2 regions of the Pseudomonas antarctica genome follow, and region 2 is predicted to be linked to the other one. Evidence: riboswitches for the same ligand, from Rfam matches in the RefSeq annotation. Region 2 holds a riboswitch; the other holds the start of a gene.
The links. Region 2 has a riboswitch for cobalamin ahead of cobW (cobalamin biosynthesis protein CobW). Riboswitches for the same ligand answer to the same signal wherever they lie in the genome.

Region 1: it holds a riboswitch for cobalamin, as region 2 does, so the genes downstream of both, cobO (cob(I)yrinic acid a,c-diamide adenosyltransferase) here and cobW (cobalamin biosynthesis protein CobW) in region 2, are expected to answer to the same signal.

Annotation. Positions count from the first base shown of each region.
Region 1 is NZ_CP015600.1:4,598,627-4,602,739, forward strand. It holds gene bluB (5,6-dimethylbenzimidazole synthase) at 1-528, opposite strand, end outside; gene A7J50_RS20825 (cobyrinate a,c-diamide synthase) at 525-1,928, opposite strand; gene cobO (cob(I)yrinic acid a,c-diamide adenosyltransferase) at 1,925-2,536, opposite strand; cobalamin riboswitch at 2,615-2,867, opposite strand; gene A7J50_RS20835 (PQQ-dependent sugar dehydrogenase) at 2,967-4,113, shown strand, end outside.
Region 2 is NZ_CP015600.1:2,629,837-2,633,949, reverse strand. It holds gene cobN (cobaltochelatase subunit CobN) at 1-2,041, opposite strand, end outside; gene cobW (cobalamin biosynthesis protein CobW) at 2,045-3,106, opposite strand; cobalamin riboswitch at 3,200-3,400, opposite strand.

The DNA of each region.
Region 1 (4,113 bases), 2.0 Mb from region 2:
CGCCAAGGGTTTCGCACCGGCCGGCAAACCCAGCAGGTCGGCCAGGGCCTGCGGCTCGAACAGCGAGACCCAGCCCATGCCAAGGCCTTCGACGCGGGCTGCCAGCCAGAGATTCTGGATCGCACAGGACAACGATGCCATGTCCATTTCCGGCAAGGTGCGACGGCCAAAAATGTGGCGCTCGCGATCATCCATCAGCGCTGCCACCAACACTTCGGCGCAGTCATGGATGCCTTCGACCTTGAGTTTCATGAACTCATCGGAACGCTCGCCCAACGCCTCGGCGGTGCGCACGCGCTCTTCTTCCACCAGGTGTTGAATCTGCCCACGCAACCGGCGGTCACTGATACGGATAAACCGCCAGGGCTGCATCAAGCCGACACTGGGCGCCTGGTGCGCAGCCTGGAGCAGGCGGTGCAGCAGTTCTGGGGCAACCGTGCCGCCGATAAAGTGGCGCATGTCGCGGCGTTCGGCGATGGCGCGATAGACGGCCTGGCGGTCGGCTTCAGGAAAGGCGTTGTCGGTCATGGCTTCTTCGCGAGCAAGTCGAATCGTCGCACCGCCGCTTCCACATTGTGATCGGTGAACCCGGTCGATGAGGGCGCTGGCTTGCCTGCGATAGCGGCCTGATGGCTCGGCGCAAACAATGCGGCCACTGCCGTCGGGTTGGACGGGAAATAGAAGTGCACGTAGGAAGCCGTCATCCGCCCCTGGCGGTACACCGCTTCGGCACCGCGCCCGCCGTTAGGGCTAAGGCCACGGGCAATCGGCTGCCACTCGGTGCTGGTCAGGGAGTGGTGATAGGTGTGACCGCGCAGTACGCCTTCCGGCAACTCGACGCTTTGCAGGGCCAGGGCCGCGAGCTTCTTCTGCATCACCGCATCCCCCTGCAGCAAGCCAACCAGTTCGGCACGGGTACCATCGACATCGGTGAGCGAGTCCAGCAGGTACAGCATGCCGCCACATTCGGCGAGCAACGGTTTACCCGCCGCGTGATGGGCGCGAATAGCGTCGAGCATCGAAGTGTTTTCAGACAATGCCCGGTGGTGCAGTTCCGGGTAGCCGCCCGGCAGGTACAAGCTATTGGCTTCGGGTAATTGGCGATCATGGATCGGCGAGAAGAAGCGCAATTCGGCGCCCATCGCCCGCAGCAGGTCAAGGCTGGCGCCGTACGTGAAGGCAAAGGCCTCGTCGCGGGCCACCGCAATGCGCACGCCGGCGAGCAACGGTTCGGCCTCGATCACTTGCGGGGCGGCGAAGGTCACCGGCGGCGGCAACGCGACTTCGCAACTGCTGCCCAGGGCTTCGGCAGCGGCGTCCAGGCGCACATCGAGGTCATTCAGTTCGCTGGCTTGCACCAGGCCCAAGTGGCGACTGGGTAATTCAATTGCGGTTTCGCGAGACAACGCGCCATACCAGCGCAGGCCTTCGGTGAGGCTGCCTTCCAGTAACTGTGCATGGCGCAGGGTGCCGACGCGGTTGGCCAACACGCCAGCGAACGGCAAGTCCGGCTGATAGCGCGCCAGCCCCAAGGCCAGGGCGCCGAAGGTCTGGGCCATGGCGGTGCCGTCGATCACACCGAGCACCGGCACACCGAAGTGCCGCGCCAGGTCGGCACTGGAGGGCGTGCCGTCGAACAGGCCCATCACGCCTTCGATCAGGATCAGGTCCGCCTCGCCCGCCGCTTCCCACAGCAAGCGGCGACTTTCCTGCTCGCCGACCATCCACATGTCCAACTGATACACAGGCGCACCGCTGGCACGCTCATGAATCATGGGGTCGAGAAAGTCCGGCCCGCATTTGAACACGCGCACCTTGCGCCCCAGGTTGCGGTGCAAACGCGCCAACGCAGCGGTCACGGTGGTTTTGCCCTGGCCGGACGCCGGTGCGGCGATCAGTACGGCCGGGCAATGACGGGGCTGATTCAAAGTTCGACGCCCTTCTGTGCCTTGATACCGGCCTGGAACGCATGCTTGAGCATGCCCATTTCGGTGACGGTGTCGCCCATTTCGACCATTTCAGGCTTGGCGCCACGGCCGGTGACCACTACGTGCTGCTTCGGTGGGCGGGCTTGCAGGTCGCTGAGCACTTGATCCAGGTCGAGGTAACCGTGCTTGAGGGCGATGTTCAGTTCGTCCAGCACCACCAGGCCAATGGACGGGTCTTGCAACAATTCGCGGGAAACCGCCCAGGCCGCTTCAGCGGCGGCGATGTCGCGCTGGCGGTCCTGGGTTTCCCAGGTAAAGCCTTCGCCCATCACGTGGAAGCGCACTTGCTCTGGGAAACGGCGGAAGAACAATTCTTCGCCCGTGCTGTGGCGCCCCTTGATGAACTGCACCACGCCGCACTGCATGCCGTGGCCCATGGCACGGGCCAGCATGCCAAATGCCGAACTGCTCTTGCCTTTACCGTTGCCGGTCAGTACCAGCAGCAATCCGCACTCGTTCGGGGAATTGGCGATGCGCTCGTCGATCACGGCTTTTTTGCGCAGCATGCGCGCCAGGTGGCGTTCGTCGCGGTCGGGGGAATCAGTCATGGCAGCTCTCCGTTGGGGCTGGACAAAAACGGCGGGCAGGAAAAAGAAAAAACAGACAGCCAAGCATCGCCCACCGTGATGCTGTTGGATGATCCAGGCCGGTCTCCGGACTCATAAGTGGCGCTCTTGCTCATCGAGCGAGCAGGCCAACGGCGCGCCTTCCCATATCACGCGGATACAGTGGCAAAAGGCACCGTTTTGACTCATTTACCGTTGCGGGGGCAGCGCCGGGATCGCGGCAGCACTGTGTACAAGTGCGCTCACTCACCGGCTTCCCTGTTTCACTCTGTCGGCGTATCCGCCACAGAGCACCTGGAACAAGCCGCGAAGGTTAGTGGGTTGGGGGTGGAGCGTCAATTAAAGCTGGCCTTGCACTTGAACCATCGGACTATCTCACTCCTCTACCCTTACAGGTATTAAGGAGAAAACCATGCATAAAACCAGACTCGCCTTACTGATCATGCTGGCAGGCACCCTCGCCGCCTGCGGCGAAAGCTCCACGTTGAAGGTCTCCGATGGCACCGGGCCTTCGCCCAAACTGCCGGAGCCGAACAAAACCCTGATCCCCACCGTAAACATTGCCCCGGCCATCGGCTGGCCCGACGGCGCGAAGCCAACCGCCGCCGCCGGCACTCAGGTGTCGGCGTTTGCCGAAGGCCTGGACCACCCGCGCTGGCTGTATGTTTTGCCGAATGGCGATGTGCTGGTGGCGGAAACCAACGCCCCGCCCAAGCCGGATGATGCCAAGGGTATTCGCGGCTGGGTGATGGAGAAGGTCATGGGCCGCGCAGGCGCAGGCGTGCCAAGCCCGAATCGCATCACGCTGCTGCGCGATGCCGACCACGACGGCGTCGCCGAGACCCGCACGGTGTTCCTGGAGAATCTCAATTCACCGTTCGGCATGACGCTGGTGGGTAACGACCTTTACGTCGCCGATTCGGACAAACTGCTGCGCTTCCCCTATCAGCCAGGCGAAACCTCGATCAAGCAAGCGGGTACCACAGTGGTCGACCTGCCGGGCGGCAGTATCAACCACCACTGGACGAAAAACGTGGTGGCCAGCAAGGACGGTCGCAAGCTGTACGTGAGTGTCGGCTCCAACAGCAACGTGGGCGAGAACGGCCTGAAGGCAGAAGAAGGTCGCGCGGCGATCTGGGAAGTCGACCGCTCCACAGGCCAGCACCGCATTTTTGCTTCCGGGCTGCGCAACCCGAACGGCATGGCCTGGGAACCGCAGAGCGGCAAGCTGTGGACGGCGGTTAACGAGCGCGACGAGATCGGCAGCGACCTGGTGCCCGACTACATTACCTCGGTCAAGGATGGCGCATTTTACGGCTGGCCCTTCAGCTACTACGGCCAGCATGTGGACGTACGCGTCTCACCGCAAAACCCCGACCTGGTCGCCAAGGCGATTGCACCGGACTATGCCGTAGGGCCTCACACCGCGTCCTTGGGGCTGACGTTCGCAGAAGGCAGCAAACTCCCCGCGCAATTCAGCAACGGCGCATTCATCGGCCAGCATGGCTCGTGGAACCGCAAGCCGCACAGTGGCTACAAGGTGATTTTCGTACCGTTCG
Region 2 (4,113 bases):
GGTAGGTGTCCAGGCGCGGCAACCAGACCGTGGCGTCGGCCTCGTTATCCAGCTCCAGCTCCTGATCGATATGGGTTTCGCGCACCAGCTTGAGAATGTCTTTTTGCAATTCAAGGGCGCGGCGTGGGTCCAGCAATTGCGCCTCGTAATACTCGTCGGCCAACAGCTCCAGGTTACGCAGCGGGCCGTAGGTCTCGGCACGCGTCAGCGGTGGCATGAGGTGGTCGATGATCACCGCTTGAGTGCGACGCTTGGCCTGGGCACCCTCGCCCGGGTCATTGACGATAAATGGGTAGATATTCGGCAACGGCCCCAGCAGCGCGTCGGGCCAGCAGTTCTCCGACAGCCCCACACCCTTGCCCGGCAGCCATTCGAGGTTGCCGTGCTTGCCCACATGGATCACGCCATGGGCGCCGTAGGTATGGCGCAACCAAAAGTAAAACGCCAAATAACCGTGGGGCGGTACCAGGTCCGGGTCGTGGTACACCGCGCTGTGGTCAACCTGATAACCCCGCGCCGGCTGGATGCCGACAAAAGTCAGGCCCAGGCGCAGGCCGGCGATCATCATGCGGCCGTCGCGGCACATCGGATCGTTCTGCGGTGCGCCCCAGCGCGCCAAAACCGCCTGACGATTGGCTTCAGGCAGGTGCTTGAACATCGCCTCGTAGTCGTCCAGGCCCAGGCTTTGGTGGCACGGGCGCAGGTCGAGGCTGTCCAGATCGTTGGTGACGCCGCCGAGCAGGTCATGAATCAAGGCCGTGCCGCTGTGCGGCAACTCGCTGGGCACGGGATAACCTTCGGCTTGCAGCGCGCGCAGGATATTCAGCGCCGCCGCCGGGGTGTCCAGGCCCACGCCATTGCCAATGCGGCCGTCACGGGTCGGGTAGTTGGCGAGGATCAGTGCGATGCGCTTTTGTGCATTCGGCACCCGTGCCAGTTCGACCCAGCGCCGCGCCAGCTCGGCGACGAAATCCATGCGCTCGGGCGCAGCGCGGTAGCACACCACGTCGGACTGGCTGCGCTCACTGCGCCAGGCCAGGTCTTTGAAGCTGATGGGACGACTGATAATGCGCCCGTCCAGCTCCGGCAAGGCGATATGCATCGCCAGGTCGCGCGGGCCGAGGCCTTGCTCGCTGGCCTCCCAGCCGGGCTGGTTGTCCTGGGCGCAAATCGCCTGGATCACCGGAATATTGCGGCGAAATGGCCGTAAATGCGGGGCTTCCGGGCTGGACTGGGCAAAGCCGGTGGTGTTCAGAATCACCGCCGCCTGCACGTCATCCAGCCAATCTTCGACCACCGTGAGGCAGCCGGGCTCTTTCAAACTGGCCACCGCTATCGGCAACGGATTAAGGCCCGCCGCCTGCAAGCGTTGGCAGAACACGTCGATAAAACCGGTATTGGCCGCCTGCAAATGCGAGCGATAGAACAGCACTGCGGCTACCGGCCAATCTGCCTGCCAATCCGACTGCCAGTCATTCAAGCGCGGGTTGGCTTTGTGCGGGTGATAAATCGCGGTGCGCGGCAGGCTTTGCGGTTCGGCCCAGGCATAGTCGCGGCCCAGGTAGCTGCTTGCCAGGCAGCGATAGAAATCCAGCGCGTTGCCCAGGCCGCCCTGGCGCAGGAAGTGCCACAGGCGGTCGCGCGCTTCTGCGCCAACGGAGCTCAAGCCGCTGAGTTCCGGGTCCGGGCGATCATCACCCGGCACCAGGATCAGCTGCACGCCGCGCTCGGCCAATTCCACCAGGCGCTCGATGCCGTAGCGCCAATAACCGATGCCGCCGTGCAGCGAAATCAGGATGACCTTGGCGTGGCGCAGCACCTCATCGACGTACAGGTCGACCGAGGCATGGTTTTGCACCTGCATCGGGTTGGCCAGGCGAAAGCTGGGGTAATCGTCGGGCAACTGCTGGGCCGCTTCGGCCAGCAGTGCCAGGCTGGAATCGCCGCTGCACAGAATCACCAGCTCGGCGGGGGTTTGGCCTAAGTCGGCAATGTTGTCTTCCGAGACGAAACCGCCGGGCTGGGTCCTGAGCAGGTGCATGGGTTAAACGCTGAGCGCAGCGCGCAGTTGCGCTTCGAGGCCCGCCGCATCCAGCTCCTGGCCGATCAGCACCAGACGCGTGATGCGGGCTTCATCAGCACCCCAGGCACGGTCGAAATGCTTGTCGAAACGCGTGCCCACACCCTGGATCAGCAGGCGCATCGGCTTGTTCGGGATCGCCGCGAAACCTTTGACACGCAGGATGCCGTGTTGCACCACCAGTTGATTCAGGGCGTCGAGCAGCAGCGCTTCATCAGCTTGCGGCAAGTCGATGGAGATGGAATCAAACGCATCGTGGTCGTGGTCGTCTTCACCTTCGTGGTGATGATCGTGGTGGCTGTGGCGACCGTCGATGTGTTCTTCGGAGCCGGCGCCCAGGCCAATCAACACGTCCAGCGGCACGCGACCGCTGCTGGCCTCGATGATTTTCACGGCCGGCGGCAGCTCTTCGGCGACTTCAAGGCGCACGCGTGCCAGGTCTTCAGGGCTGATCAGGTCGGCTTTGTTGAGGATCACCAGGTCGGCGCTGGCCAGTTGGTCGGCGAACAGCTCGTGCAGGGGCGATTCGTGGTCCAGGTTCGGGTCGAGTTTGCGCTGGGCATCAACCTGATCCGGGAACGCGGCAAAGGTGCCTGCGGCGACAGCCGGGCTGTCGACCACGGTAATCACCGCGTCAACCGTGCAGGCGCTGCGGATTTCCGGCCACTGGAAGGCCTGGACCAACGGTTTTGGCAGGGCCAGGCCCGAGGTTTCGATCAGGATATGGTCGAGGTCACCGCGACGGGAGACCAATTCGCGCATCACCGGGAAGAATTCTTCCTGCACGGTGCAGCACAGGCAGCCGTTGGCCAGTTCGTACACGCGGCCGTTGGCTTCTTCCTCGGTGCAACCGATGGAGCACTGCTTGAGGATTTCACCGTCGATGCCCAGCTCGCCGAACTCGTTGACGATCACGGCGATGCGACGGCCCTGGGCGTTGTCGAGCATATGGCGCAGCAAGGTGGTTTTGCCCGAGCCGAGGAAGCCGGTAACGATGGTGACGGGGAGTTTGGCCAGTGTTTTCATCGGATGCCCTTTGGGGCGGGCATACGGGACGACAGGCCCTGCGGCAAATGCGCAGAAGCTGATTTCGTCACCGGATCACCCCGCCCGGTTGAAGTAGAAAATCGGTTACGAGGCAGGTCTCCTGGCTTGGGGCATGCGGGTCTTACGACCGGCGCTGGCTGCGCCTTCCCGCCGTATTGGCAGTGGCGTGGCAGTCAGATGAACCCTTCACAGTTGCGGGGGCAGCCGCGGCTTGAACCGCGTTCCCTTCTTAGCTTCGACCTGGGCCGAAGAACCTCGAAGGTGCAAGGCTACGCAGTGCGTGGGGGATGGTCAATGATGGGGTTGTTTGGTTGATGTACATAGCCGTTGCTGCGGTAACGGCGGCTTAGGTTCCGCCTTTACGGCAGGTCGCTTTTGGAAAAGGGCCCGAAATGCCGGCTCAACCAAAAGTACCCCACCACTCGACACCTCGCCCAGGCTCGGTGTGCCCGTCCTCCGGCATTCCTAAGTGGGCCGCCTAAGATCAAAAAGCTCAACAGCGGAGTTCGGCGGCCTAGCAGCTGACCTGAACCTGGACGCTGAACGCATTCAAATGTGGGGACTGCCTTGCCTGCAATGTAGACATCTCGGTCTGTCAGTGACACACAGTTGATGCCATCGCAGGCAAGCCAGCTCCCACAGAAAAGCAGTTCTGTTGTTGCCGTGTTTTTGCCCTGCTTTTGCTTCTACCACTCAGGTCGGCTACTAGGCCGCCGTGCTCTGCTGTTGACCTTGATCTCACAGGCCCCGTTAACCACGATGGCCGAACGCAGGCTTGAATCCGTGGGTAACCCGGCAGGACGCCGGGTTAGCCGCACTGGGCCAGGGATGGCCCATTGCGGCGGCCCACGGATTCAAGCCGGAGTGCGGGCATACCGAGCCTGGGCGAGGTACCGAGTGGTGGGGCAAAGCGTTTTTTGGTTACTTTTTTAGGCGTTTGTAAAAAAGGTGACCCGCCGTAAGGGCGGAACCCTAAGCCGCCGTTA